Regions from separate parts of the Lysinibacillus sp. JNUCC 51 genome, predicted to be linked through region 1. Evidence: riboswitches for the same ligand, from Rfam matches in the RefSeq annotation. Region 1 holds a riboswitch; each other region holds the start of a gene.

Region 1 (10,404 bases):
ACCGACAGTTCAACCTTGGAATGCAAAAGAATTAACTTTAGAAGATCCAGATGGTTATGTTTTTACAATAACGGAAAGTGTCGATACCAATAAAGACTTTGATACTGTCATTGACAATGTTAAAGATCAATTATAGCTTCCACTATTTCAGCGGATGTTTGGACACCTGCTGATAAGTTCTGGAAGACCCTATCGAACAAAGCCAGTTCGATAGGGTCCAAATCGATTTATCGGAACAATCTTGAGATTTATCGGAACAAATCTCTGATTTGTCGCCTAACTTCAATTTATTGCTCAACTTTTTTAATTTATCAACTAACTTTTTTAATTTATCAACCAACTTTCTAAATTTATCAACCAACTTTCTAAATTTATCAACCAGCTTCTAAATTTATCACCTAACTTAAATTTATCGTCCACTTCACAAAAAAACAAAGAACCGCTAACCGTCGCTAGCCAAAAAAAGGGAGTTATCCAAGCAGCAACCTGTTATCTAACTAGACTTTCCTCTCGCGAATAGCAAATATAGAGATTTTTGCTCACTATAACAACTATCGGTGTACTAGTAATATGCCAATGCCACAATCTCCGTCCTTAGCAAGTTGAATATAAGTTGAAACGTCGTTTACTGTTTTGAATTTTACTGTGTGCTTTCTAAGGCCCCAGCCCTATAACAATAATAATTATTATTTAGTAATTTATGAATTAGTAGTGGCAGTTTTTCCGTTAACGGGCTTTCCGCATAACGGATTAACCGTTATCAGATTTTCAGTCAACGGTGTAATAGTGTTTGATTACTAAAGAGCTTCTCCTCCTTGTTAGATATATACATATTAAGAGATGATATAGGGACATTAACTACGAAGTAATTTGACAGGAAATATAAGAAATATATTTTTCTAAATCGATAGTTTACTAAAATAGTATTTTAGAAGAAAACATTTGAATCAAGGCTGGTAAAACGGAGTAAAATATAATAAAAAAATCATGTCATTTTAAATTTGATCTCTCTTTGATATATTTGAATCCATATAACTATAGAAATATATCTAAAGTGGGTATCTCATGATACACTTTTTAATATAGAAATTTAATAAGGAGTCTTTACTTTGAAATCATTTTTAGCTGTTGGAATTGGCGGATTTTTGGGAGCCATTTGTCGATATAGCCTTGGTCTAGCACTTTCAAATAACGGTGGTTTTCCATTTGCAACACTTTGCATAAACTTAATTGGTTGCTTTTGTTTAGCATGGCTATTTACAACGTTTACAAAGCGTACTCCTATTATTTTAGGAATTGGTACTGGCTTTTTTGGTGCCTTTACAACCTTTTCGACATTCTCATTAGAAACGCTATTACTTTTACAGGATAGTAAATGGCTACAAGCCGTTCTTTATATTTTAGTGAGTGTATTTGGCGGTTTAGCTTGTGCTTGGCTAGGATTTAAGCTTGCAAAGGGGCGCATCGTATGATAATTATTGGTATCGGTGGATTTTTGGGTGCACTAACAAGATTTTATCTTGGAAAATTGATTGTCCATACATACCCATGGGCAACATTTTTTATTAATATAACAGGTTCTTTTGCCCTTGGCTTTCTATTTGCATTACATCCAAGTGATTGGATTTGGCATTTTATAGGGCTTGGATTTTTAGGAGCCTATACGACCTTTTCAACATTTGGTTTTGAATGTTTGCAACTATTAGAGCAAAAAAAATGGAGACAAGCGATTATTTATATATGCACTACAGTTTTATTCGGTTTACTTTTCGCAGCACTTGGCTTTTTCCTTGTGTAGCAGCATTTATGAGAAACTAGAGGTGATTTTTTGACACAGCCTTCCATCGAACAATTAAAAGCGCTCGAAGCTGAAATTGAACAAACACTAAATACTTTAATCAACCTAGAACTAGAAGAAAACTTTCCAGAAATGAATACACGTTTTGCACAATTGCTTGCAAAGGTTCAAGCAGCTCAGTTAATTGATTATAAACTTGATGTCCTCGTTGACCCACAAGCATTCGCAACAGAAACATGTATTCTACTACAAAGTTTGATAGAGGCAAAGTCTAGACCACATAAAAGACAACGACTTCTAACGCATCGTATGATTTTAAAAATATGGCTGCGTAAAAATCAACGCTTTATGAACGAATTTTTACCACAAATGTTTTAGGCGCTCTCCATTTTAAAGGGCGCCTCCTTTTAAGTTGCAACACTTCTTTTAAATCCCCCTTCAATTGTTATATTAAGTTTTCACAACCGTACTAAAAATTACATTTCCTCTGACCCTTGTTACATGTTCAATTTTCCTCAATAAATTTTTCTGAATATAGCTTTAAAACAAAATTCGAATAAAAATATGTTGCAAATATCGGTTTTTTATTATAATATTTATTATTGTGAAAAAAAATAATATATTTGCTTCTTATCAAGAGAGATGGAGGGACTGGCCCAATGAAATCTCGGCAGCGGAACTTATGAATAAGTTACTGTGCCAAATCCAGCAGGCAAAGGCTTGATAGATAAGAGGAGTGTTTTATAAATATAAGGCCTCTTCTTGTTATCACAAGAAGAGGCCTTTTTTCGTAAAAAAGAATAGACATTTTTTGGAGGTAGACATGAAGAAAGAAAATCCATGGGCGCTCATCCCATTTGTTGTTTTTTTGATTTTATTTATTGGTTCAGGTGTTATTACAGGTGATTTTTACGCCTTCCCTGTCATTGTAGCCATTTCCATTTCAGGCGCTGTGGCTCTTGCGATGAATCGAAAAGAATCGTTTGCGCAAAAGGTTGATATTTTTTGCAAAGGCGCAGGAAATTTAAATGTCATGCTGATGGTTATTATTTTTCTTTTGGCTGGGGCCTTTTCAGAAGTAGCGAAAGGTATGGGGGCAGTGGATTCCACTGTTAACTTTGCTTTATCGGTCGTTCCGCCAAACCTGCTTGTCGTAGGCTTGTTCATTATTGCCTGCTTTATCTCCCTATCAATGGGTACATCGGTAGGAACGATTGTTGCACTAGCGCCAATTGGAGTTGGGATTAGCGGGCATATCGACCTTCCTATGGCTTTAGTAATGGCAGCGATTGTTGGTGGTTCGATGTTCGGTGATAATTTATCTTTTATTTCAGATACAACAATTACTGCCGTTCGCTCACAGGGCGCACAAATGAAGGATAAATTTAAGGTTAATTTTTGGATTGTGTTGCCGGCCGCTATTGTAACGAGCATTATTTTAGGGGTTATCACAATGGGTGAAACGGGACAAGTTGAGCATTTAAGTTATAGTTGGATAAAAATTGTTCCCTATGTTTTGGTTATTATTTTAGCGTTAGCTGGAATGAATGTTTTCCTTGTTCTAGCAACTGGGATTGTTCTCGCTGGGGCTGTTGGTTTAGCGGATGGCAGCTATCAATTAATGAGCCTTTTCCAAAAGATTGGCGAAGGAATGGCAGGCATGTATGAAATGGCATTCCTAGCAATATTAATAGCTGGAATGGTTGAGGTTATTAAGTTTAATGGAGGAATTGACTTTCTACTTCACCTTGCGACACGAAGAATTAAATCGAAAAAGGGTGCTGAATTTGGCATTGCTGGCCTAGTGGGCTTAACTAATTTATCTACTGCCAACAATACGATTGCAATTTTAATTGCTGGTCCGCTTGCAAAAAATATTGCTGATCAGTATGAGATTGAGCCGAGAAAGTCCGCAAGTATATTAGATATTTTCTCTTGTACGATCCAAGGCATTCTTCCATACGGAGCCCAATTCCTGGCAGCCGCAAGTGTAGCCGGCATATCGCCAGTGAGCATGCTACAATACTCTTTCTATCCAATCCTTATTGGAATTTGCGGAATCATCGCTATCCTTATCGGATACCCAGCAAAAAAGACAGCCTGATTTCATCACTTAAATAATATTGATATTACATTAAAATAATCCAATCGTTTTGAGAAAAGATTAATCAAAACGATTGGATTTTTTATTTGGGGTAATTCTGTAAGAACGTTATGAACACCTGCGTTACGTTAATTATCTGATTTGAACCGTCCTATACGGAACCGTACTTACAGTGGTATGAGAGGTCAGGGGTTAATCCCTCTCTCTTTCTCCATGAGCTGAATACGGTTCCGTATTGTTTGTTTGATAATTATATTCGGAATTTCCAAGGGGTTGATGTAAAATAATTGGTAATAAAATTTAATACTTTTAGAAAAGGTAGGTCTTGATGAATGAGCACAGTATATAAATCTTTAATAATCGCAGTAATTGTTGGACTCTTAATTTATATAGTTGAAGATTTTCATTTGAACTTTATCTGGATGTTTTTATTGTTATATGCCCTTTTTACTATAACTAATTCAGTAATAGATAAACTATTTAAAACGAGATGACATTCTTGTATAAGCCTTTATTGATCGTAGGTAACTTTTCTCCATATTAGTTCAGTGATGATTTCATGATACTATAATGTTCATAAGATTTTGATATTATTAGTTTTTAATCGCATAAAACGCTTATGTAATTAACGTTTTTCCATGGTAAAAAATCATCATATTGATACTTTCAATTCTTTATAAAAGAATAATCTTTTATAACTTCACAAATTTCCACATTATATTGCATGTACCATTTTTCTTTTCCGAATTGCTGTGCAACTAGATGTTTTGAATTTTCTCTCCACGCATGAATAGCCTCTAGTGATTCCCAATAGGATACAGTAATGCCCTTCCCTTCAGCATTTCTGGAGCTTTCTACACGGATAAAACCGGGCTGTTTTTGTGCTAGTTCATCCATTACTTCTGCCATTTTGGCATAGCCTTCTCCATCCTCGTCTGTTCTTTGTGATGTGAAAATTACGGCATAATATGTTTTCATAGCTATTTACTCCCACCTTTTTATGTATTATTGTAAACGATAAATACTTATACGAAAATCGAAATATGAAATGCAGAAAGGGTTGTGACGAATGGGTATTAATCCAAATATGGCTGAAATCGCTTCGCTTCTTGGAGAAACTTCTAGGGCTACGATGCTTGCTAGTATGATGGATGGTCGTTTTCATACTGCCAGTGAATTAGCTTATATGGCAGCTATTAAGCCTCAGACTGCTAGCTTTCATCTTGCAAAGTTAGTAGATGGTAAACTTGTTAAAGTAGAGAAACAAGGCCGTCATCGATATTTTCAATTAGCAGACGAAGAAATTGCTCATTTACTAGAATCTTTTTTAGCGATTTCTCCTCCACCCGAGGTACGCTCTTTAAAACAATCTAGCCAAATGAAATTATTACAGGGTGCAAGAACTTGCTATGACCATTTAGCTGGTAAACTAGGTGTTCAATTAACAGAATCATTGCTTAACGCAGGTTATTTAAAACTAGAAGAAAAACAGTTTCTTATAACCTCTGAAGGCGCACAATTTCTTACAGATTTCGGTCTTGATTTAGATGATTTAAAAAGAAAGCGACGATCTTTTTCCCCTGCATGTTTGGATTGGAGTGAACGACGTTATCATCTAGCTGGTGCTCTTGGTCAAGGGATACTTGCACATTTATTAAGTTTGGGTTGGGTGACTCGTGTCCCGTCTATTCGTGCCATTAAAGTTACCGAAAAAGGAAGCACTGGCTTTAAAGAAGTTTTTCAGTTAGATATATAATCGGGCACAGGGCGCTGTCTTCTTTCCGCGGATAGTCTATACTCGACTCTCCGCGGATATTTTTTTAGCGTTAGTTGTAAAATTACGGTTCACTAAGTAAATACCAACAATTATAAACAGCCCTCCTACGACTAACGATGGCTTAAATGGTTCATCTAATAATATCCAGCCTGTTATCACGCCGAAAAAAGGAGCTAAAAACAAAAAGGCACTCGTTTTTCCAGGATCACTATTTTGTAAAAGATAATACCAGCCGGCAAATTGCACAATTGACGAGAAAATGCTAAGCCATAATAAAATGAAAACTGAATGAACATACACAGTAAAAAATGGTTGTTCTAACACGAAACTTGCCAATAAAAGTAATAAACCACCAAAAAGCATTTGATAGGCAGATAGCACCCATGTATCAAATAAAACACCCCATTTTTTAGCCAGTAGTGTCGCAATTGCCCAAAAAACAGCTGACAGAATACCAAAAAGAATTCCGATTTCCCCTTCAATCTGCATACCCATTGTAATCGTAACACCAATTAGCCCCAAGAAAACACCACACCATTGATACAATCGGTAACGCGCTTTCGTAAATATTGTAGCAAATATGACGACAAGCAAAGGATTCGTAAATGTTAGAATAGAGGATTCGCTTGCTGTAATCGTCCGTAGGCTTAAAAAAATACAGCCCATCACACCCGCAGTTTGAAATGCTCCAATAGTTAAAATTTTCATCCAGCCTTCTTTTGAAGTTGGATGAGGTCTTAACGCGAACACGACGACAGCCATCATTATCCCTGCAAGTATAAAGCGAAGTGCAGCCAATAATAGTGGTGATGCATAAGGCAATCCCAATTTAACAATGGCAAATGAAGATCCCATTAAAAATGTCGTTAAAACTAACAATACTGTAAATTTATAAATATTCATTATTTGTCCCCCTATTTCTATATTTAAGAACATTATAGATAGGAAAAACTTCAACTCTTATCGAACTATGGAATACATATAGCGGAGGAAGGAACTTTTTTCAGTTTCATTTCATTTTTTTAGCGTATACTTAGTTGAATATTGTAAATAGGAGGAAGCTGCCTTGAAAATATTACTAGCAGAAGATGATGCACGGTTAAGAAGAAATATCGTTCATATTTTAAAGAAAGAATTTCACCATGTGACTGAAGCGGAGAATGGCCAGGAAGCGCTAGACCATACACATACGGAGCAATATGATCTTGTTATTTTAGATTGGATGATGCCGCACCTTAGTGGAATTCAAGTTTGCCAGCAGCTTCGAAACACTGGGTTCAATGGTAGTATATTAATGCTAACAGCGAGGGACGATACAGAAGACATTATTAAAGGTCTTGATAGTGGCGCAGATGATTACATAGTAAAGCCCTTTAAAATAGAGGAATTGTTAGCTAGAGTTCGCGCGTTACTACGAAGAAAAGATAAAGTGATAGAACAGGTTATCCAGATCGATCAATTACAGCTGAATGTAGATTCTCGTGTGTTTTTGTACAATAATGAAAGTATTGATCTAACTAAAAATGAATTTTTACTTTTGGAGTATTTATTTATTAATAAAGGTCGTGTACTAACTAGAGAACAAATTTGTATTTATATTTGGGGCTACGATTACGATGTTTCGAATAATTCCTTAGATGCTTTAGTCAAGCTTGTTCGAAAAAAAATTGATGATGGTCAATCCAAATCACGTATTCAAAATGTTAGAGGGATTGGCTATAAACTGAGGGAAGACTAATGTTTCATAAAACGAAAAAAAAATTATCCTTTTTGTATGCAACGCTTTACTTATTGTTATTTTCACTATTCGTTATTGTTCTATACTTTTCCCTAGTAAAATTAATGGAAAATCAACAAATAAACGAATTAGAAGACTTTTATGGTAAGCAGGAGCACGATTTCTTTGAACATGTTAATGCCAACACTAAAACTTTAAGCTATGATCCAAATCGCAGTTTTTTTTACTATATTTACACTAAGGATCATAAGTTTGTCCATGGTGACGAATCTTTCAAGGGACTGAAAAATCAGCTTGAAAAAGCGTTTGGCAATAGGAATCCAGATGAGAAGCTCATACAGCATTACGAATGGCAGGAAGAACATTTTCTACTTCTAAAAAAGCCAATTCTCAACAATGATACTGTAGCAGGCTATATTTTCGTTGGTAAATCTGTGACGTCGCAGCATCATTTTTTCCAAATGACAAAGTATTTACTAATATTATTAACTTGTATTTCAACGGTCTTAATCGGTCTACTGGCTTATTATATGGCTGGTAAAGCGATGGTACCTATTCAATGGTCGTTCGATAAACAAAAAAAATTCGTATCCGATGCATCTCATGAATTAAGAACACCACTAAGTATTTTTTATAGTTCACTTGAAATATTAGAAGCTGAGGAAGCTAAGCAATTAAGCCCTTTTGGAAAAGAATTGATTGCAGATTTAAAAGATGAGTCTGAAATAATGAAAGAACTTATAGAGAAACTTCTGTTCTTAGCACGACACGATCAGCAGCAGGTCTCCATTCAAAAAGAACTTATACAGTTATCAACTTTACTCAAAAAAGTGAGCACGAAATTCCAAAGGATTATGCCTCCTGAGATACAGTTTTCTTCCGAAATTCAAGAAAACATCGAGCTGCTTGGTGATGCTTCAAAGATACAAGAGCTGCTCTATATTCTATTAGACAATGCGATACGATATACAAATAATGGAGCAATAACACTGACCCTTTTAAAAAATAGAGATTCTGTAAAAATTACTGTTGCTGATAGCGGCGTGGGTATGACTGAACAGGAATTACCTTTAGTCTTTGAGCGATTTTACCGAAGTGATGCGGCTCGTCAACGCAACGGCACTGGCTTAGGTCTTGCCATAGCAAAAGCAATAGTGGAGCAACATGATGGAACAATTTATGCGACAAGTAAAGTAGATCAAGGAACTACATTTCATATTGAATTTCCTATATAAGAAACGGGGCTTTTTATAACAGCCCCGTTTCCTTTTAATTATTGTGTGACGTTGAAATGTTCTCTTTTCATGAACTGGCTTATTGTTCTCGCTACTAGCACTAACATCATAATTCCCCCAGAAACTACATAAAACATGATAATTAATGTATTTTCTGTATCCGTTCCAATTAGCACTCCATGAGCAAATGATAATACCCATGCTGGTAACACAAGAAAGTGTAGCTTTTTCCATAACGAGCGATTCATTGTTCGAATCCATAAATCTGATGTCATGATTACCATTAAAAATAAATAAAATGCTATTGTTCCAAGTGCCGATGGAAGAGACTGATATTTAGCAGAGAATGGAATTAAAATCCCTATTATACTATAAGGCTCATATTGATCGATTAAAAGGACTAACATATGCGCTATTACGGTGATTAATCCTAGCCATCCCGCATTTTGATGGATATGGTAAATTAAATTTTTATGGGATTTGACGAATGATGATTTTCTCAACAAACCAAATATAATGGAAATTGTGAAGTAAAAATACGCTAAAAACCCTAATAATCGAATCCATTCCCACGTACTGATGATCATTTATTTCACCCCCGTCATCATCCAATTTGATGCTTGCCCTTCTTTTACAATAAAGCGAGCACTTTGTTGACAATTATTTTCGAACCATTGCTGCAATTCACCCTCATCCATAAGAAAGCACAGTTTTGCACCAACCTCTGCATCACATAAAGAGGACGTTACAACTGAAGCTTGTAATACTTCCGTATTGGCGATTTCACCTGTTTGTCCGTTTAATAAATGATGTTTCTTCGTGGTTCCATGCATCCAGCTTCGATAAACTCGATTAGATGTAGCAATAGCACCTGTTTTCAGCTTAATCGAGCTAATTTCCTTGTCGCTATCCCAGGCATCTGCAACACCGATTGTCCAAGTTTTTTCCCCAGATGACCACATTTTCATATCCCCTCCCCCGTCTATTAGTCCGAAATTAGGAGATACCTCTTCTTCAAGCCAATTCGCCAATTTTTCAATGGCATACCCTTTGGCAAATCCACCCAAATCAATTTCCTCCGGTGCTACCTTCATCACTTGCTCATCGCCTAGAAATTGAAATGGTTGATCTGCAATTAGAGGTTTGTTTTGAAATGCCTTACTTTTAGCTACATCAAATGGGAAAGATTGAATGTAGCCATGCTGTTCTAAATGGCGTTTAAGAAACGGTGAGAATAAACCATTGGAAAGTTGATAATGTTTATCCGCTTGCACTAAACAATCATAAAGTAACGAATTAATGCGTAGCGTTTCTCCAATTTCTAAATCATTAAGTTGTGATAATTCATTATTTGCTTGAAATCTTGACCATTCTTTTGCTACGTATTGAAGCCATTTCTCTGCTTTTTCTTTCCATACGAAATCAACATCTTTTGGCATAGCAATATAAAATTCAGTGTTCATTATTTGTAAAGTTAGTGTTTCCATAAGATCAACCCCATTAAGTTCTTTTCGTTTTGCGCTCGCTTTTGACAGCAGGTTGACTTGTAATTTCAAAGTTTGTCCAATCCAGTTGTACTAGTTCTTTTTCTTTTTTCGTCATATTTTTCTGATCTACTTCCTGAATATTATTTGTACGTGTAGTTTCGGCTTCTGTTGGGCTGTTAATTTGGGTTAATAACGATGCGGATAAAAGTATCCCTGACGCACCTAAAACCCATTTTGCCTTTTTTGAATCTTTCATAGTGCTTCC
Region 2 (10,404 bases), 1.2 Mb from region 1:
AACAGGTGTTTTTTGCGCGAAAGCGAAGTGCTAACGTAGCGACAGGGGGCCATTCTGTGCGAATGCGTAGTGCAACGAAGCGACAGCAACAGCAGGATGTTGGTTTCGAAGGCGTTATCACAGGACGTGATGGTTTTAGCCAACACTTTTAAGTTTTATCTACCAACTTTTAAAATTTATCTACCAACTTTTACGTTTTATCGACCAACTTTTGAAATTTATCGACCAACTTTCACGATTTATCACCCAACTTATGAATTTTATCGACATTCACCTGCAAAAGAGCAAAAAAAGATTCATACACAAACTGTGTGTGAATCCTTTGTCGCGCAGTCTTCTCCATTCAACTAATACGCAAAGTAAGCAACCTCTGACATTTGTTTTATAGTAAAAGGGTTTCGTCTACACGAAGCGAAGCGGAGGAAGCGGCTAAACGCTAGCCCACAGGAAAGCGCCCAGCGTGGAACGAAATCAACCCCACATTTTAATATGATGAGTTTCATTTTGGCTCGTAACAGTTATGATGGTATACTACAGAAAATGAGGGATACACTGAAAATGTAGTTCCTAAAAATGATAGTAGAGGAGCCTATAAATGACGATTCAACTAATTCAATATCCGAAATGTACTACTTGTAAAAAAGCTCAGAAATGGCTAAATGATAATGGGGTATCATACGAAGAGGTACACATTGTCGAACAACCACCTACAAAGGACGAATTATCAAACTTATGGCAAGCTAGTGGACAACCTTTAAAGAAATTTTTTAATACTTCTGGTATGAAATATCGTGAGCTTGGCTTGAAAGATAAGCTCGCTGAAATGACTGAAGAGGAGCAGCTTGAACTGCTTGCATCAGATGGTATGTTGATTAAACGTCCGATTGTAACCGATGGAAAAAAAGTTACTTTAGGGTTTAAAGAATCAGATTTTGAGCAAGCTTGGAAATAACCACTTTTAACTTGTTTAAGCAGTCTCCCACCTCTATAGTTGGTGAGATGAATACGGTTATAAGTCACTTTTCAAACAACCGCTGAAAGAAGTTAAAGCCTCCGGCGGATGTCACGGAATCGGAAAGAGTTCTTTGTGCAAAAACAAAGCCGAATCCAAACACAATTATGCCGAGATATAATTGATTCTTGCTTGTTTTTATGCAAGAAGTATGGCACACTGAAAGTGAATATATTACATATTTATGGAGGGGTTTTTTGCATGAGCACACCTAAAGACTTACGTTACTCTGAAGAGCACGAATGGGTAAAAGTAGAAGATGGTAAAGTACGTATCGGTATTTCTCATTTCGCACAAGCTGAACTTGGAGATATCGTTTTCGTTGAACTTCCACAAGTTGGAGACGAAATCAAAACTGATGATCCATTCGGTAGCGTAGAATCTGTAAAAACAGTTTCTGAATTATATGCACCAATCTCAGGTACAGTAGTTGAAGTAAATGCAGATTTAGAAGATAGCCCAGAATTCGTTAATGAATCACCATATGAAAAAGCATGGATGATCGTTGTAGAGCCTGCTGATGCATCAGAAGTTGAAAAACTTATGACAGCTGAGCAATACGAAGAAATGATTGCTGAATAAGACAAGCCAATAATAGAAAAACGTCGGAAACTACCGACGTTTTTTATTATCTTCATTCATTCTTCCACTATAGTTGGTGAAGTAAATGCAAGTATATTCCCTTATCAGTAGGTGTCTAACTGTATCAACGACAAAGTTTATTGATATAATGAATATAAGGGATATGTCTAAATGGGGGTGGCGTGATGTTCGAGGGAAAATGCTTAATTGTTGAAGGCCGATCGGATAAACTTCAAATTGAACCTATTTTAAATGAAGACGTAAAAATACTTTGTACAAATGGAACAATTGGTGTGCATCAATTAGAAGAGCTACTCGATCCGTATGAGGGTTGCGAGCTTTATACATTTTTTGATGCAGATACATCGGGAAATAAGCTACGGGCATTAATGGACAGACATTATCCAGAGGCTGAGCATTTACGTACGATGCCAACATATAAGGAAGTTGAGACAACTCCGAGGAAAGTATTAGCGGCGATATTGCTTCGTGCGCATTTCTCAATCCATAATGAATATATTTTGTAAGGTTGCGTGAAAAAAGATGGAAGAATGGTCAAAAGAGCAGTGGAACGCGGTTATCCAGTCAGGTGAAAAGGCTGCTTTTTATTTATATACACCAATGTGTGGAACGTGTGCAGTTGCATCGAAAATGATGATGGTTGTTGAACAATTGCTGCCACAGCTTCAGGTCGGAAAAGCGAATATTAATTTTATAGAGCAAATAGCTTATGATAATAAAATCGAAAGTGTACCATGTTTACTCGTATGTGAAGGCGGAGAAGTAACAGAAAAGGTTTATGCCTTTCAATCCGTACCATATTTATACGAATTATTAAAAAACTAATTGACTGAATATTAATCGCGTGGTAAAGTAACAAATATATTAAAAAAACAATAAATATATCGAACTCTTATAAAGAGCGGCGGAGGGAAGTGCCCTATGAAGCCCGGCAACCATCACAATCGTGAAAAGGTGCCAAATCACCCAAAGATTTATCTTTGAAAGATGAGAGAACGGTCTAACGTATAAGCTACGTGACCCCTTCTACTTATCTATTAAGTGAAGGGGTTTTTTATATGAGAAAAGGAGAATTCGCTATGATCAATCTTCAAAATATTACGAAGAAATACAAAACCGCGAATGGCGAATTAATAGCAGTCAAAGACGTCAACCTTTCCATTAATAAAGGAGAAATTTTTGGCATTATTGGCTATAGTGGCGCTGGTAAAAGTACAATGATTCGCTTGTTAAACGGTTTAGAAAAACCTACTTCTGGTACGGTGACTGTTAACAATCAGGAATTTTCATCCATAAAGGGGCAGAAGCTCAGAGATGCTAGACAAAAGGTCAGTATGATTTTCCAACATTTCAATTTACTTTGGTCTAGAACTGTTGCGGAAAACATCGCTTTCCCACTAGAAATCGCAGGTGTTCCAAAGGCAAAACGTGAAGCACGTGTGAAAGAATTGATTACACTAGTTGGTTTGGAAGGGCGCGATAAAGCATATCCATCACAACTATCAGGGGGACAAAAGCAACGGGTAGGTATCGCTCGTGCACTTGCTAATAATCCAGAGGTATTGTTATGTGATGAGGCCACATCCGCACTCGATCCAGAGACAACGGATGCTATCCTTGATCTACTTGTCGATATTAACGAACGATTAGGTCTAACGATTGTGTTAATCACACATGAAATGCATGTTATTCGTAAAATTTGTCATCGTGTAGCGGTTATGGAAGCTGGAGAAATTGTAGAACGTGGTGAAGTATTACAAGTATTCCAAGCTCCACAAGCAGCCATTACGAAAAAATTCGTTTCTCAAATTACAGATACGAAGGAAACTCAGGAAACTGTGGCACAAATTAAAGCAAATTATCCTGAGGGACAACTTGTTAAGCTAATCTTTGTAGGAGAAAAAACAGAGCAGCCTGTCATTTCACATCTTGTGAAACAGTTTGATGTAGAAGTAAGTATTGTACATGGAAATATTTCGCAAACGAAAAATGGAGCGTACGGTACACTTATTGTGCAAATTGATGGCTCAGAGGCCAATGTTGCTGCTGCACTTAGCTACTTAAATACAGTCGAAGTACAAACGGAGGTGATTGCAAATGCTAACTAGTCTTTTTCCGAATGTCGACTGGGAAAAAATGTGGGACGCTACGTATGAAACATTGTACATGACAACAATTTCTACGGTCATCACATTTATACTTGGATTAGTGATTGGAATCTTATTATTTTTATCAAGTCCCAACCAACTATGGGCCAATAAAATTGTGAACTTTTTAACAGGATCAATCGTTAACATTTTCCGTTCGATTCCATTTATCGTTTTGATTATCTTATTAATTCCATTTACGAAATTTTTACTCGGCACGATTCGTGGCGCAGACGCGGCTTTACCAGCATTAATTATTGGAGCTGCACCATTCTATGCGCGAATGGTATTAATTGCTTTACGTGAAATTGATAAAGGTGTTATTGAAGCAGCTCGTTCAATGGGTGCCAAAACGTCAACAATTATTTGGAAAGTATTAATTCCGGAATCTTTACCAGCGCTTATTTCTGGTCTTACTGTAACGGCTGTAGCACTTGTTGGCTATACTGCAATGGCAGGTATTATCGGTGCAGGGGGTCTAGGAAACTTAGCATTCTTAGATGGTTTCCAACGTAATCGCACAGATGTAACATTAATGGCGACTATATTAATCTTAATAGTAGTATTTATTATTCAATGGATTGGCGACTTAATTACAGCCAAAACAGATAAACGCTAAAAATTGTAGTGAAGGAGCTTGCTCACAAAAAAGAGGTTATCTCGGTTTTATACCGCTAACATATAAGAAAAAAGGGAGAGTAATAAAATGAAGAAGTTATTAACAGGATTATTGTTATCTGTATTAGTACTAGCTCTAGCTGCTTGTGGTGCTGGTAAAAAAGAAGAGAAAAGCTCATCATCTGATGCTGGTGAAAGCAAAGAAAATGTAACATTAACAGTAGGTGCTTCTAATACACCACATGCTGTTATTTTGGAAAAAGCAAAACCAATTTTAGCTAAAGAAGGTATCGATCTTAAAATTGAAACATATCAAGACTATGTATTACCAAACCAACATTTAGATTCTGGTGAACTTGATGCGAACTACTTCCAACACCTACCTTTCTTAGAGCTTAGCATGAAAGAAAATGGTTATGACTTTGTAAATGCTGGTGCTATTCATATTGAACCAATCGGTATTTACTCTAAAAAATATAAATCTCTTGAGGATCTTCCAAAGGGTGCAACAATTTTACTTTCTAGCTCAGTTGCAGACCACGGTCGTATGCTTTCATTGTTAGAAGCTAAGGGCTTAATTAAATTAAAAGATGGTGTTGATAAAACAGCAGCAGAAATAAAAGATATTGCAGAAAACCCTAAAAACTTAAAATTCGATGCAAATACAGCGCCTGAAATGCTTGTACAAATGTACGAAAATAATGAAGGTGATGCAGTTCTAATCAACTCGAACTTTGCAATCGATAACGGCTTAAATCCATTGAAAGATGCAATTTCTCTTGAAGATAAAGAATCTCCTTATGTAAATATTGTCGCTGTACGTGCTGGTGATGAAACAAAACCAGAAATTAAAAAATTAGTAGAAGTATTAAAATCTAAAGAGATCCAGGACTTCATTGTTGAAGAGTGGAAAGGCTCAGTTGTACCAGTTAAATAATTAATATTTATCAAAAAGGGTATGTAAGTATGACAGCTTACATATCCTTTTTGTTTGTCGACTAAAGAATAATTGCGTATCGATTAACAAAGGTTGATGTTCAATCCGAGTTGGAGCTTGGGTGGCTCTTGGCTTCAATCTCCTCGTCAATCTCCGGGACAAATCAACAGTTTCTCATCAGGATGAGGCGACAAGCTGAATCAAAATAGTGTTTTTTGAAGTCTGAAAGGGTATGTAAGAAATACAGCTTACATACCCTTTCTTCTATTATAAAAGGGTTGTCTTTTGTCAGAAAAATATAACATTTTATCGAAAAAGGTATTATTCTGTAGTTTTTAGCAAAAATGTAATAATATTTTAAACGTAATTGATTTACCAAAAATTTTGTATAGCAATTGTTTAGTCATCTTTATTACTATTGTTGTTGTGTTTATAAATCAAAAGAATGCTATAAAAATAATGAAGGAGAATAACATGCTTCTTCCATCAACTGGGGTGAACATCAATGAATAATTTAATTATCGCAGAAGACATTATGCAGGAGCATGAGGTAAAAGGGTATTTTGAAATATTGCGTGAGAGTGTTATTCGCTCACGTTTAACAATGACTGCAGTCTTTTTTAAAGTAGCAAATTCCTCACAAGGAACTGATATAGAACGAAATCAAGTGAATCATCAAATCTCGGCTTTTCTAAAATCAAAAATACGAAAAACAGATTTACTTTTTCAACTAGCAGATGGCATGCATTGGGGAATATTTTTTCTGCAAAGTAGTGAGGTAGAGGTAAAGGCGTTTTTAAAACGGATTTTCGCAATTCTAACGCAAGAAAGGGAATATCAACGAATAGAGTTAAAAGCTTCCGTTACTGAAATAAGAAATAATAGTGTTAACTTTGAAACATTGTTAGATAAAAATAAGCTCAAACTAGCAGATGACGAACAGCCGACTTGGTCAGTAGAGCAGGTTACAGATTATCGTGTACAACCTACGGAGCAAGTAAAGGTTAGCATTATTGAACAAAATGAAATCTTTAGAAAAGTGCTAGAAACGACGCTCAAAAATTTAGACATTCCTCATTATACTTTAGACGTGTCAACCTATGAAGATGGCTATAGTTTTTTACAGTCCGATAGCTATAAAACAGGCCATGTGCATTTAGTCGTGATGAACGATATTTTACCACGTAAAAATGGCTTAGAAATTTTGCACATTTTACGAGAAATGCCGAATGAGAAAAAGTTTATTATTTATATGATGTCAGAACGAAACTCAGAGATTGCGACACTTAATGCCTATGAAGGTGGCGTCGATGAATATATCGTAAAACCGTTTAATTTACGTGTATTAGAAGCAAAAATTAAGCAGACTTTTGCGAGGTTTTGGCTATGATCAAGCTGTCGATTTCTTTGCTTTTAACGGTCAGCGGCGTTTTATTAGTAGTTTTATTTTTATTTACGATTTATATACTTGTCCAGCGCAAGCGAGAGATTCGTTTTGCTGAAGTGCGTGATGCTTTTTTACAAAACTCCGCACAGCATTGGTACAACTATTTGATTAATGATGAAATTTTCTCTGTAGTGCTTGTTCCTAGAGGAAGAGCTCAAGTTACGGCTATAGAAATAATTTTTTCATCTTATTTGAAAAATATAACGAATGAAAAAGTTGAACATAAAATAAAAGAGTTTTCTAATCTCTATTTAAAAAAGTTTTATGAAAAGGATTTATCCAGTAAACGATGGAGTATAAGGATGAATGCTTTATATCGTATTGCTGATTTCCAGATAGAAGCATTATTAGATACTTGTCTACAATTCGAGAAAACCAAAATTTCGGAAGAAGAATATTTTCAGTTGTTAAAAATTTACTCTATTTTCCAACCAGAAATGTTTATTGAAAAAATTAAAGAATCGAGTGTCAGTTATTCTGAAAGTGAATATAGAAGATTATTTGCATTGTTAGAGGATGACGTATTTATACGATTATTTGAAGACTTTAATAGCTGGACAAAAAAAATCCAGTTTGCTGCAATTGATACTGCAGCTGTCAAAAGAAATATGCAATATATTGATCAGTTAAAAAAGCTATTAACACATGAGATGCCAGAGATAAAAATAAGAGCATTAAAGGGTCTTTATGAAATTGGTGTAATTGATGAAATCGATTCTTATGTTCCGTTTGTAACATCAGATATGTGGGAAATAAGATTAATGATTGCAAAAATCTTTCAACATGTACCACTTAACTATACCTATGCTTATTTAGAACAGCTTCTTCAAGATGAAAATTGGTGGGTACGCTCACAGGCTGCTAAAACAATTGTAGAAAAAAGAGAAGGAATTGCAAAATTACAGCAATTTTTGGAGTCCTCAAATGACCCTTATGCAATTGAAATGGCACGGGAAACAATAGTCAGAAAGCGAGGGAGCAAATGAAAGTATTTTTAGATTTTTGTATGTGGTTTTTTGGTGGCTTTATTCTGTTTTATATGTTAATTGTTATTGTTTCATATTGCGCAATGTTTGTCATTGCCATGCTAGCTATGCGAAAACGCTATAAATTAGATCCCTCGGAGTATGATGATGCGCATATAGATGCCTTTTACTCCAAGCCAGTATCCTTATTAGTCCCTGCTTACAATGAAGAGATTGGTGTTGTAGACACAGTCTATTCATTGTTGAATTTACGATATCCACAAACGGAAATTATCATTATTAACGACGGGTCAACTGACTCTACACTACAAACCGTAATCGAGCATTTCCGAATGAAGCCCGTTGATAAAATTGTTCGTACAAATATCCCTACAAAACAAGTTAAACAAATTTATGAATCTGAAATCTATAAAAATTGTATTTTAGTAGATAAAGAAAATGGTGGTAAGGCAGATGCATTGAATGTTGGTATTAATGTATCTCAATATCCATACTTCTGCTCTATTGATGGTGATTCAATCTTAGATGAAAAGTCATTGCTTCGTGTGATGAAGCCGATTATTTTATCAGATGGAGAAGTGATTGCGGCAGGAGGAAATATCCGAATAGCCAATGGAGCGAAAATGCAGCTTGGTTCTGTTACTGAAACACACTTACCAAATAATCACTTAGTCATCATGCAAATAATAGAATATGCTCGAGCCTTTTTAATGGGGCGAATAGCTTTAAGTAAATACAATCTTGTGCTTATTATTTCGGGAGCATTTAGTGTGTTTTCGAAGGAATGGGCTGTAGAAGCGGGCGGTTATTCAACGGATATTATTGGAGAAGACATGGAGCTTGTCGTGAATATTCACCGTTTGATAAGAAAGAAAAAAGAAAAGAAACGAATAGAATTTGTTCCAGACCCTGTGTGCTGGACTGAAGCACCTCAGTCATTAGGAGTTTTACGAAACCAACGTAGACGCTGGCATCAAGGATTATTTGAAAGCCTATGGAAGCATAAGACGATGACGTTGAATCCTAAATATGGCTTAATAGGCTTGCTTTCATTTCCATATTTTTGGCTAGTAGAATGCCTAGGACCACTAGTTGAGCTAGGTGGTTATATTTATATCGTAGTGGCATTTTTCTTAGGAAAAATCTATTATGAAGTAGCCATAATCCTGTTACTACTTTTCGTCATTTATGGAGTAATTTTTTCAATAGCCTCAATATTATTCGAAGCATGGATCTTGAATACTTATCCGAGGCCAAGAGATTTACTACGCATGATACTATTAGCATTTACTGAAATTTTCTGGTATCGACCACTTACTCTTTTTTGGCGATGCGAGGGATTGCTTCGATTTGTGTTAAGAAGAAGCGATTGGGGTAATATGAAGCGTGTCGGCATCGGTGAAAAGGAGAAAAGTGTATGAAGCGTATATATATAGGAATTATAGTTGTTCTAATTCTAATTATCACACCTATAGCTTGGTGGTATTTAAGCGATGAAAAACCGCTCAACGTCGCGATTCTAGATAAAACGGTTCCGAATGAAACCTATCGAGAGCATTTAGGTATGAACTGGTTTTTAAACCATTATAAATACACAATCGATGATCATCCGTATGATGTACAAAAAAATTATTATGGTACGATTCCAAATGATAAAACAAAAAGAGTGTCAGAAAAAAAGTTTCCGACCGACTATAGCGATTATGATGTTATATATTTGGCAGATACGTATGGTGTTTATAAGGATGATTTAAATGAAAAAAAGCGTCTAGGTAAACGCTCAGAAAAAATTGTTGGCGGCTTAGAAATGGATGAATGGCAGTCAATAGTAAATCGTTTAGCAAGCAACAAGAAAAGTATGCTAATAGCTGAATACAATACATTTGCGTCACCAACATCAGAGGCAGTTAGAAAAGAGCTACAGGACTATTTAGGAATTTCATGGTCTGGATGGATTGGGCGTTATTTCGATGAGCTTGATTATCATAAAAATTCAGAAATCCCACAATGGGTCATCGATGAACATGGTGATAATTGGCCATACAAAGGCGGAGGCTTTCTTCTATTTAATGAAATAACAGAAAAGCTCATTGTGCTGGAAATTGACAAGCATGTAAAAACAGAAGGCATCCAGGTGCAATTTACTGAAGAAGGACAAAAATTCTTTAATACTTCTGCTCGTGCAGAGTATGACTATTGGTTTGATATTATCACACCTAAATATGCGGAGGATGCTCTCGCTAATTATAAATGGGACTTAACAAAAGAAGGGGAAAAACTATTAAAGGATAACGATATTCCACAGCAATTTGCGGCTATCGTTTCACAGGATAAACGCTACACGACAAGCTACTATTTTGCTGGAGACTTCAACGATATGTCACGGGTACCGACTCTTTACAAAATAAAGGGATTACCGACCATTTATAAATACGCTGAGAAGTATGCAGATAGTTCATTTTACTGGTCAATCTATATACCGGTCATGCATAAAATTTTTGAAACGTTTGAGCAAAAAGAAGTTCAAGAAAACGTTAATCATGCCAAATTAAATTATAACGCACGTACTAAGGGCGAGTCATTTGAAGTCTTACGTGATGGAAAATGGGAGTCATTAGTCTTTAAGGGCGTTAATATTGGTATGGGGAAACCGG
Region 3 (10,404 bases), 2.5 Mb from region 1:
TCAGCTTAATTCGTACAGATTTTGAATTGTGCGCCGACTTTGCAAAGCAGGTCAATTTGTCGTGTTTCTAACACTTCGTTTTCAAACAGATATTTAGTCATGTTGTTTCACTCTCGCTACAAAAAATATTCTGAATGAAGATACAAAGTCCGTGAAACAAACAAATTCAAATAATTCAAAATTCAACTTAAAGAAAATTGTAACGCAAATACATACATTGTACAAGAAAAATCTTTCTAGGAAGGACATTTGTTTTCTGCAGACGTGCAAAGGAAATCGTTTTCATTCCTTTTATTATATGATTTTTACACTTAAATCTATAATAATTGAACAAATTTTGACGGATCTTTATCAATTATGCCTCGATATAATTGCGTCCGGGATCGGCTTTGTGCTTAGGCCTGCAAATGTTCTTTGTGCGAAAGCGAGGCGACAGCAAAAGGGTTTTAACTGCGCGAAAGCGTAGCGGCAGCGGCAACACAGCACGATGTTGGTCACTCAGTCGTTGCCACAGGACGTGGCGTTCTTAGACTGAGTTCCTTTATTTCAGTGGATGTTTGCAACCTCGCTGAAAAGTACGTAAATACGCATTCATCTCACCACATATAGAGGTGAGAGACTTTTGTAACTGCGCTTCTATTACAAATACACCTGTAACTGACACTTTGCTTTCGCTACATAAAACATTGCTGAAAAAAGTTAAAAACAAATGCCTTTCTTCTATTATATATATGTATGTAAAGACATTCATAAAAATTGTTCTTTTTAAATATATTAATTAAAAATTTTTCAGTATATCTACTACCATCTAATTAAAAAACTCATTCCCTGTAGCAGCAGAGAATGAGCCTAAATATATGAGGGTTAATTAACTAGCGTTGGCTAGCAATTTATAACGATATTGTGTTAAAGCTTGTTGCACCAGTCTTACTTCCTCTTGCGTAAAATTTGGTATTGCATACGTACGTTCAACTAATTGGAAAGTGCCATATTTTAAATAATACTCTGTCGCTGGTAGAGGAATATGACTCGCTCCATAGCTTTCATAAGCTTCGAAAACTTCTTTTATTGTATAGCTTTCCTCTTTGACATCAACAAATTCCTTATAAGCTGAATGTCCAAAGATCTCTTGCCATTTACGCTCAACTGACGCAAGTATGTTTTGAATGGACATGTTGTTCACAAACACATGACCTTCATTTAGCTCATAAATAAGATAAGATGCAATGTTTTGCGCACTATACACATTTCCCATTTAAAACACTCCTTTATGATCAGTTTTGTAGATAAGAGTAGTTACTGGCTGAGTAACTACTCCTCTTCATATATATTCAAAAGTGGGGGAGCACTTATGAAACTAATTTAGTTTGAGTATTGATTGAAAAACACTTTACCGATCTACCAGTAGGCGCTTTAAATTGATTCTAGGTTGGTAGCTTTTCGAACACTTTTCTTATTTCCTAGTATAAAACAAGGAATTAAATAAGTCAATAATACTTATAAAATTACTAGGTATTGATTTTATAAAATTTCAGTTACTTCACCAAATGAGGTGAGCGGATGATGTAGCAACGTTTGACGCATTACCAAATGAGGACAATCGAATGAGAAAATACGTAAACGCTACAACATTAGCCAATGTATTTTTTATTAAGCTTCTACTTCTTGTTGTGAAGCTGTTACTTGTTCAATTGCTTGTTCTAAATCTGCAATAATGTCCTCTACTGCCTCTAAACCGATGGATAAGCGGATGAGCGACTCAGTTACACCAGTTTGGATTAGCTCTTCAGCTGATAGTTGCTGATGTGTAGTAGATGCTGGATGAATAATTAATGATTTAGCATCCCCTACATTTGCTACGTGCGAGAATAATTTCACACTATCTATTAATTTACGCCCTGCTTCACGTCCACCTTTAATACCAAATGTAAGCACTGAACCGAAGCCATTTTTCAAATATTTTTTAGCTAAATTATAAGTAGGGAAATCTTCTAAGCCGTTGTAATTTACATATTCCACAGATGGGTGGTTTCGTAAATATTCAGCTACCGCTAATGCATTTTCATTGTGTTTAGGAATACGCAAATGAAGCGTTTCTAAACCTTGTAATAAATTAAATGCTGCATCTGCACTTAATGTTGGACCAAAATCGCGTAGTAATTGCACGCGCAGTTTTGTGGCGAATGCTGCATCTGCTGTGTCAATACCATAACGCAAACCGTGATAAGAAGCATCTGGCTCAGTAAAGCCTGGGAAACGTCCACGAGTCCAATCGAACTTTCCTGCATCTACTACAACGCCACCTAAAGTTGTTCCATGACCACCAATCCATTTTGTTGCGGAATGAACAACGATATCTGCACCGTAGTCAATTGGTGTAGAGCCATATGGTGACGCAAATGTGCTATCAATAATTAATGGCAAGCCATTTTCATGTGCGATATTTGCTACTGCTTCAATATCTAGTACCTTTAAACTTGGGTTACCGTAAATTTCAGCGAACACGGCCTTTGTTTTATCAGTAATAGCAGCACGGAAATTTTCTGGATTTGTTTCGTCTACAAAAATTGTTTTAATTCCGTAGTTTGGTAGTGTATTTGCGAATAAATTATAAGTACCTCCGTATAAAGAGCTACCTGCAACAATTTCATCGCCTGCCCCTGCAAGATTTAAAATGGAAAATGCGATAGCTGCTGCACCTGATGAAAGTGCTACTGCTGCTGTACCGCCTTCTAATAAAGCGACACGTTTTTCAAAAACATCTACAGTTGGGTTTGTAATTCGTGTGTAAATATTACCGGCTTCCTCTAAAGCAAAAAGACGTTGCGCATGAGCAGTGTCTTTAAAAACGAAAGCCGTTGATCGATATACCGGTACTGTTCGTGATCCTGTTACCGGGTCTGGCTCTTGCCCACCGTGTAACAGCAATGTTTCAGGTTTAAACTTTGTCATTGTATACCTCCAAATGGTTATTTTTTTACGATGGTACCGGAGATGAGGAGGATTTTTTCAGTAGAAAACAAAAACCCTCTTCAGCTAAGAAGAGGGTCGCGGTTGCAAGTTTTCCTCCCCTTATCTGCCAGATCCAATAAGAATCTGTAGGAATTAGCACCTTAGCAAGTTCGTCACTTACTGGTTGCCGGGCATCATAGGGCCTATCCCTCCGCCGCTCTTGATAAGAGTATATGAGATTCAATTTCCATCGTTGTTACACAGTATAAACATAGACTTTTTCTCTGTCAACACTAAAATTTTATTTTTTCCGAAACTTCTGTCTGCTTTTTTACGTATTACGAACGCATACACTATTTTAGTATTTACATAGCCTATCACCAAAACATGGGGTTGATTTCCGTTCCGACCAAGCACTTTTCTGGGGGCGTCCAGTCTCCACAACAATCAACTTCAGAGCATATGTTATAACAAATGTCATTTCTAACTTTTAGTGATGAGCTTATTTGGAAAGGAGGACTTTTATGATAAAAGCCGTTATTATTTTTCTTCTTGTTGGTTATTTGATTGGCTGTATTCACGGCTCTAAAGTTGCTCAGTTTTTATCCGGAGTTGATTTAAAAAAGACTGGTCATGGCAATGCTGGTGCCTCTAATGCAACACTTTCCCTTGGCTGGAAATACGGCATATTAGTTGCACTAATCGATATCGGTAAAGGTGTCGCAGCAATAATCGGTGCACAAGCTTATTTAGCAGATATAACACAATTAACAGAAGTACAAGTTTGGCTCTTCACCTATATTGTAGCTGCCGGTGTCATTCTAGGTCATAATTTCCCATTTTATATGGGCTTCAATGGCGGCAAAGGAACTGCCTCAATCATAGGGATATTACTCGCGATTGATTGGAAAATTTGCTTATTCGCACTCATTTTATTTGTTATTTTTTCTTTTGTGACAAATTATTTAATTGTCGGTGTACTTGAATTTTATCTCGTTTTTTGTACAGTCACATTTTTATGGATTCCTGGAACAGTCCCGACGATTATAGCTCTATTACTTTTTTGTATAGCAATCATTTTGCATATCGAAAATATTAAGCGCTTAATGCTAGGAACTGAGCCTAAAGTGACTTCAGCATTCAACAAGAATAAATAATATCATTTTCGTCTTTTCTATGACCGTATATTTTCTCGTAACTGCCTGTTATTGCTATAAATAGAGGGTATTTCACACAGTAGTCTTTTTACAATAAATTGACAAATTAACTTTCTTAATAAAGCATTTTACTAGCCGATGTTATAGAAAATTGCAGTAATGTTTGTAGAAAGGATGAAAAAGTATGTCTACTTCTGAACAAGCAAAACCGAAACGTAATTTAAAGCCACTCTGGATTGCATTAGCGTTCGCATCCCTAATCATCATAACTTTTTTACCGAACAACGGCGATTTACCTGTAGCTGGACAACGAGCTTTGGCTATTTTAGCTTTCGCGGTCATCCTTTGGGTTACAGAAGCAGTTTCCTATCCCGTTAGCTCTGCCATGATTATTGCTCTCGTTACAATCTTACTAGGGTTAGCTCCGTCAATGGACGATCCAACGAGAGTACTAGGAACATCGGATGCATTAAAACTGGCGTTAAGTGGATTCAGTAACTCTGCAGTTGCACTAGTAGCCGCAGCTCTTTTCTTAGCAGCAGCCATGCAAATTACGAATTTACATAAACGACTTGCGCTATGGATACTTTCACTAGTAGGAACAAAAACGAAAGCTATTGTTTTCGGTGCTATTTTAGTATCTATTGCACTCGCATTCTTTGTTCCTTCTGCTACTGCACGTGCTGGCGCAGTTGTGCCAATACTACTTGGAATGGTAGCAGCATTTGGTTTACCACGTGATAGTCGACTTGCTGCTCTACTTGTCATTACATCTGTGCAAGCTGTCTCTATTTGGAATATCGGTATTAAGACGGCAGCAGCTCAAAATATGGTCGCTTTAAACTTCATCAAAGAACAGTTTGGTGTGGATATTTCTTGGGGTGCTTGGTTACTTTATGCTGCCCCCTTCTCAATCATCATGTCAGTCGCTCTATTTTTCATTATGATTACACTAATTAAGCCTGAAACAAGCAATATTGAAGGTGGTAAAGAAGTAATCAAAAAACAGCTTGCGGAACTTGGTCCATTAAAAGCTCCCGAAATTCGATTGATCATAACATCGGTAGTTTTACTATTTTTCTGGGCTGCTGAGGGCAAACTTCACCCGTTCGATACGACAACGGTCACAATCGTTGCAATTGCTATTTTATTAATGCCAAAAATTGGAGTCTATTCATGGAAGCAAGTTGAATCACATATTCCCTGGGGTACAATTATCGTCTTTGCTGTAGGAATTATGCTAGGAACGGTCTTGCTTAATACAAAAGGTGCATCGTGGTTATCTGATAAAGTATTCGGTTCACTCGGTTTAGATTCTATGCCAATTCTAGCAACAATTGCGCTAGTTACTCTATTTAATATTCTTATTCATTTAGGCTTTGCGAGTGCAACAAGCTTAGCATCTGCACTTATACCGGTATTTATCGTTTTAGCCTCAACATTAACGACTAATGTCGATCAGGTTGGTTTCGTTATCGTACAACAATTCGTCATTAGCTTTGGCTTCCTCTTACCTATTAGTGCACCGCAAAATATGCTTGCCTATGGTACTGGAGCCTTTACAACAAAGGATTTCTTAAAATCTGGTATTCCATTAACGATTATTGGATACATCTTAGTTCTTCTATTTTCCGCAACGTATTGGAAATGGATTGGATTACTGTAAGGAGAAGGGATCGTCACCATAACGTGTGGTCGATTTCCGTTCCGGCTGGGCGCTTTCCTGGGGCGTCCGATGACCCCAAGGAGTCACCCAGCCTCCACTCCAAACAACTAACATACATGACATATGTTTTTATTAATGTCATCCACAACTTTTGATGATGAGCTAGAAGAAGCTGTTATTAAAACAACAAAAAGCCTTGAAGGAACAGATTAATTGTCTCCTTCAAGGCTTTCATTACTTTATTATTTCGATAAAGCAGGGTTCTTCATCGTACCATTTTTTGCGTAATTCACATGCCATGAGAGTGCTTTTTCTAGATTGTGTGGCGTATGGTGTCCACCTGTTGCTTCATTGGCATCGTTAAAATACTTCCATAATTGCTCACGATAATCCGGATGTGCGCAGTTATCAATAATGAGCCCAACCCGCTCTTTTGGAGCAAGGCCACGTAGGTCTGCTACCCCTTGCTCTGTGACAATTACGTCTACATCATGCTCTGTATGATCTACATGCGAAACCATTGGAACAATACTAGAAATATTTCCGCCTTTCGCGTAAGATTTTGTGACGAAAATACCTAATCTCGCATTACGTGCAAAGTCCCCGGAGCCGCCGATTCCATTCATCATTTTTGTGCCAGAAACATGCGTAGAATTTACATTCCCATAAATATCTACTTCTAGTGCTGTATTAACAGAAATTAACCCGAGTCGGCGAATAATTTCTGGTTGGTTAGAGATTTCTTGCGGACGTAATACTAGTTTATCTGCATATTTTTCGAAGTTACCATAAACTTGGTTTCCAACTTCCTCTGAAAGAGTAATAGAAGTAGCAGATGCGAAGTTTACCTTCCCTGCATCAATTAATTCGAATACCGCGTCTTGCAATACTTCTGAATATACTTCTAAGTTCTCAAACTCAGAATCTTTAAAGCCTAATAAAACGGCATTTGCTACTGAGCCTACACCTGATTGGATTGGTCTTAAGCTTGTTGTTAAACGACCTACTTTAATTTCTTCACGTAGGAAGTTTAATAAATGATTGGCCATAATATCTGTTTCTTCATCTGCTGGAACGATCGTTGATGGCGCATCTAAAATATCTGAAATGACAATGCCTTTTACTTTATCTAAATCTAATGGAATACCAATTATGCCAAGCCGATCGGATACATTTTGTAATGGAATTGGATCACGTTTCCCCTGCGGTCCTGGCACAAAAATATCATGGACACCCTCTAATGCATCAAGCTGAGCTACGTTCAACTCAATGATTATTTGGTCTGCCTCTTGCACAAAAATTGGAGAGTTACCAACTGAAGTTGTAGGAATTAGTAAGCCGTCTTCTGTAATAGCAGCCGCTTCAATAATCGCAAAATCAATAGGACCAATAATACCTTGACGTACTAGCTCCGCATTATGTGATAAATGCGCATCAACGAATGTAATTTCGCCACTGTTGATTTTGTTACGAATACCAGCATCCGCTTGGAAAGGTCCACGTTTACGAATAACACCAGCTTCTGCTAAGTATTGATCAACTTCTGGGCCAAGTGATGCACCTGTATATACATCTACCTTGAAGCTCTCTTTTTTAGCTTTCTCCACAAGTGCAAGAGGTACCACTTTAACATCACCTGCACGGGTAAATCCGCTCATCCCAAGTACCATACCATCCTTAATCCAAGATGCTGCTTCTTCTGCTGTTACAACCTTGCTCCGTAACTGTTCATTACGAAGCTTTCTCGCCAACTTTTCTGCCATTCCTTATTCCTCCATCCCACTTTATTTTTTTATTTTAGATTTCTTCTCGGTTTAACCCTTCTGGTATAGTTATCCAATTATTAGAAATCCAACCAAATAAACCGTTCGTGTATAATTTTAAACTATTTAGAATTTTTAATCTATAACTAACAAAATATTTTATATTACGAGAAATTTTGTGCATTCGTAAATTATCTGAAAATAATTTCAATGTCGGAAAAATTCGATTTTGAAGATAAAGCGTGATATGCTCTTGATATATATAAAGGGGAAAAGGAGATTTTATTAATGGTTAAAGAATTATTACGGAACCATTCTTCGGTTCGTATTTATGATGGAAATCCGATTTCAAAGGAAATTATTGAAGAATTAATTTCTACTGCACAAATGGCTGCTACATCACATTTTGTACAAGCTTATAGCGTAATTTGGGTAACAGATGCGGAGAAAAAAGAAAAATTAGGATTGCTTTCTGGTAATCCTCGTCAATACGAAACTTCTGGTGGTGCCTTTGTCTTCTGCGTAGATTTTAAGCGTCTGCAATCAGCAGGTAAATTAGAAGGCGTAGATATTGTGGCAGATTCAGCAGAAAACGTACTTGTTGGAGTAGCTGATGTATCATTATTCGCTCAAAACTTTGTTGTTGCTGCAGAATCTATGGGATATGGAATTTGTTATATTGGAGGAGTGCGTAATAAGCCTGAAGAAATCAGCGAATTATTCAATCTACCTGACTATGTTTTCCCATTATTCGGCTTAACAATTGGGGTTCCTGCTCGTCGCAATGAAGTAAAACCTCGTTTACCGGTTGCAGCAGTATTACATGAAAATGAATACAATACAGAAAAATACGAGGACCTTTTACCAGCTTACAACGACACAATGGAAGCATACTACAATACTCGCTCATCCAATCGAAAAATTGATAACTGGACAAAGCAAATGGCCGATTTTTTAATTGAACAACGCCGTCCTCATATCAATGAATTTTTAGCAAAAAAAGGTTTCAACTGGAAATAATTTATCAACAAGCTGTGTGGAGTTACTATTGTATGATAGTTCTCCACTTTTTTCATATTCTACATTCATCCTCACTCTACACCTAGTATTTTTGTCCAACACAATATGTTAAATTTAGGTATGAATTAAACAAAAAGACTCTTTCCTTTTTAAACAATTACATTAATACTAATAGATGACCGCTATGTGAAAAGGAGTTATTTATAAATGTCCTATGTCAATAAACATCTTGCTCGTACCCTAGAACAACAACATAAGCGAAGTGTAAGAGGTTTATTTTTAAAAATTCAAGACTTAAATAATGAGTGTACATTATTAAGAAAACGACTTGAACCACATATCGACTTAGCTGTTTATAAAGATGCTATTGATTATGTTAATCAATTCGTTTCTCACACTACTATCCTCAACTTAAAATTTATTACAAATACACAAAATCTAGAGGTCGTTGTGTTACATGCACTTTTATTAGCCCATATATTAGAAAACGAAGATTCTTATCCTTTTGAATATGAACATAATTTACTGCAAGGGTACATTCATGAAATATTTGCGTTAAACGATCATGCAAAAGCACTTTTTACTAATCACCAAGAAAAGATGCTTCACTATATGGAATCTCAACCAACATAAAAAGAGACGATCTTCGTAGCATAGTACTACTAGATCGTCTTTTTTTATTTAGCGATAACTACATTACTGTAATCCTTTAATAATCAGTTTTCGAACTGGTAAGAACTGCTCTCCTGTATCACCATAAGTGAGAATTACATCATCACCTTCTTGCAAATAAATTGCAAGCGGTTCTGTTTCTGAGCTTACTAAATAGTTTTCACCGTTATTTAATAAAAATGATACAACTGTATAGTCTCCGAGACGTTCCTTGTAAACGCGAAGGACCTTTCCACTTACATTTTTCTCTTCCGCATGTGAGCTTCCGTCGACCGTAGTTCCACCGCGACTTAAGGCTGTTTTGTATAATTTTAATGCCTCTTTAGGAGTTGTCGCATATACGGAAATTTCAGGATTTGCCGCAGATACAATGAAATAATTTTGTAAGAAACCATTTGAGTCGAGTACCGCAGTCAACCAGCTAGCCTCACCGTAAAAGTTATACAATACCGGCATTTCTCCAGACCATTTTTTCTCTATAAATTTCTTCTCGATAATTTGCAAGTTTCCTTGTGAATCCATATATGAAGCGTCTTGATTTCCAGTATAATAAGTCGCTTGACCTGTTCGTGCATTTGTTAAGGAGTAGCCAAGCATTGAATCGACACCCTCTTTAGGGCTCGTAAAGTCTGTGAAATAATACATATCGCCCTTCTCGTCAAAAATCGGGCTAACATTTGCCTCTGTTCCCTCATCAGAAGGAAGTTTTACATCTTTTTTACCAAACATACTGTTCCAATATCCATGTACATAATTACCGAAATAACTATTTTGTAAGCTTACTGTCTCTGGAGAAACAGCTCCATCAATAAATTCTGGGACATCCTCCAGCTTAATAACTTCTGATTTTCCTGTTAGCGCATCTACAAGCACGATCCCTTTTACATCGAAGCCATTACGTGCTGAAATAAATTCACCATATGAACGGATGTAGTATGGTTTACCCTCATCATCTATTTCAAGTTGTACATCTCCACAGAAAACAAGGAATGGATGTTGTAAGCGTATATGTCGCTCTAAATTTGAATTTAAATAAGCAGAAGGAACATACTTCATTTCCTGCTTAACAAACTTAGGATTGTCTGCTGAATCCGTTGCACTCATTATAAAGTAACCAGGAGTTGTATCGCCGTTCATCCATTTAAAGAAACCAGAGAACTCAACTGGTGCTATA

The links. Region 1 has a riboswitch for S-adenosylmethionine ahead of JNUCC51_RS22380 (Na+/H+ antiporter NhaC family protein). Riboswitches for the same ligand answer to the same signal wherever they lie in the genome.
Region 2: linked by a shared signal. The riboswitch ahead of JNUCC51_RS16405 (methionine ABC transporter ATP-binding protein) and the one ahead of JNUCC51_RS22380 (Na+/H+ antiporter NhaC family protein) in region 1 are both predicted to bind S-adenosylmethionine.
Region 3: linked by a shared signal. The riboswitch ahead of JNUCC51_RS09735 (O-acetylhomoserine aminocarboxypropyltransferase/cysteine synthase family protein) and the one ahead of JNUCC51_RS22380 (Na+/H+ antiporter NhaC family protein) in region 1 are both predicted to bind S-adenosylmethionine.

What each region holds. Positions count from the first base shown of each region.
Region 1 covers NZ_CP065545.1:4,631,780-4,642,183, reverse strand. Annotated here, with positions in the region: gene JNUCC51_RS22400 (VOC family protein) at 1-136, shown strand, start outside; gene crcB (fluoride efflux transporter CrcB) at 1,110-1,472, shown strand; gene crcB (fluoride efflux transporter CrcB) at 1,469-1,798, shown strand; gene JNUCC51_RS22385 (hypothetical protein) at 1,829-2,176, shown strand; SAM riboswitch class I at 2,426-2,532, shown strand; gene JNUCC51_RS22380 (Na+/H+ antiporter NhaC family protein) at 2,610-3,902, shown strand; gene JNUCC51_RS22375 (antibiotic biosynthesis monooxygenase family protein) at 4,569-4,880, opposite strand; gene JNUCC51_RS22370 (ArsR/SmtB family transcription factor) at 4,972-5,658, shown strand; gene JNUCC51_RS22365 (DMT family transporter) at 5,695-6,582, opposite strand; gene JNUCC51_RS22360 (response regulator transcription factor) at 6,746-7,417, shown strand; gene JNUCC51_RS22355 (sensor histidine kinase) at 7,417-8,652, shown strand; gene JNUCC51_RS22350 (ferric reductase-like transmembrane domain-containing protein) at 8,691-9,239, opposite strand; gene JNUCC51_RS22345 (FAD:protein FMN transferase) at 9,240-10,139, opposite strand; gene JNUCC51_RS22340 (hypothetical protein) at 10,153-10,395, opposite strand.
Region 2 covers NZ_CP065545.1:3,412,088-3,422,491, forward strand. Annotated here, with positions in the region: gene JNUCC51_RS16385 (arsenate reductase family protein) at 596-952, shown strand; gene gcvH (glycine cleavage system protein GcvH) at 1,214-1,594, shown strand; gene JNUCC51_RS16395 (toprim domain-containing protein) at 1,780-2,121, shown strand; gene JNUCC51_RS16400 (thioredoxin family protein) at 2,138-2,440, shown strand; SAM riboswitch class I at 2,505-2,609, shown strand; gene JNUCC51_RS16405 (methionine ABC transporter ATP-binding protein) at 2,695-3,723, shown strand; gene JNUCC51_RS16410 (methionine ABC transporter permease) at 3,713-4,381, shown strand; gene JNUCC51_RS16415 (MetQ/NlpA family ABC transporter substrate-binding protein) at 4,469-5,317, shown strand; gene JNUCC51_RS16420 (response regulator) at 5,823-6,707, shown strand; gene JNUCC51_RS16425 (HEAT repeat domain-containing protein) at 6,704-7,750, shown strand; gene JNUCC51_RS16430 (glycosyltransferase family 2 protein) at 7,747-9,171, shown strand; gene JNUCC51_RS16435 (hypothetical protein) at 9,168-10,404, shown strand, end outside.
Region 3 covers NZ_CP065545.1:2,015,622-2,026,025, forward strand. Annotated here, with positions in the region: gene JNUCC51_RS09730 (hypothetical protein) at 869-1,255, opposite strand; gene JNUCC51_RS09735 (O-acetylhomoserine aminocarboxypropyltransferase/cysteine synthase family protein) at 1,651-2,952, opposite strand; SAM riboswitch class I at 3,070-3,182, opposite strand; gene JNUCC51_RS09740 (glycerol-3-phosphate acyltransferase) at 3,477-4,109, shown strand; gene JNUCC51_RS09745 (DASS family sodium-coupled anion symporter) at 4,294-5,775, shown strand; gene scpC (succinyl-CoA:acetate CoA-transferase ScpC) at 6,018-7,538, opposite strand; gene chrR (class II chromate reductase ChrR) at 7,827-8,558, shown strand; gene JNUCC51_RS09760 (hypothetical protein) at 8,766-9,191, shown strand; gene JNUCC51_RS09765 (hypothetical protein) at 9,255-10,404, opposite strand, start outside.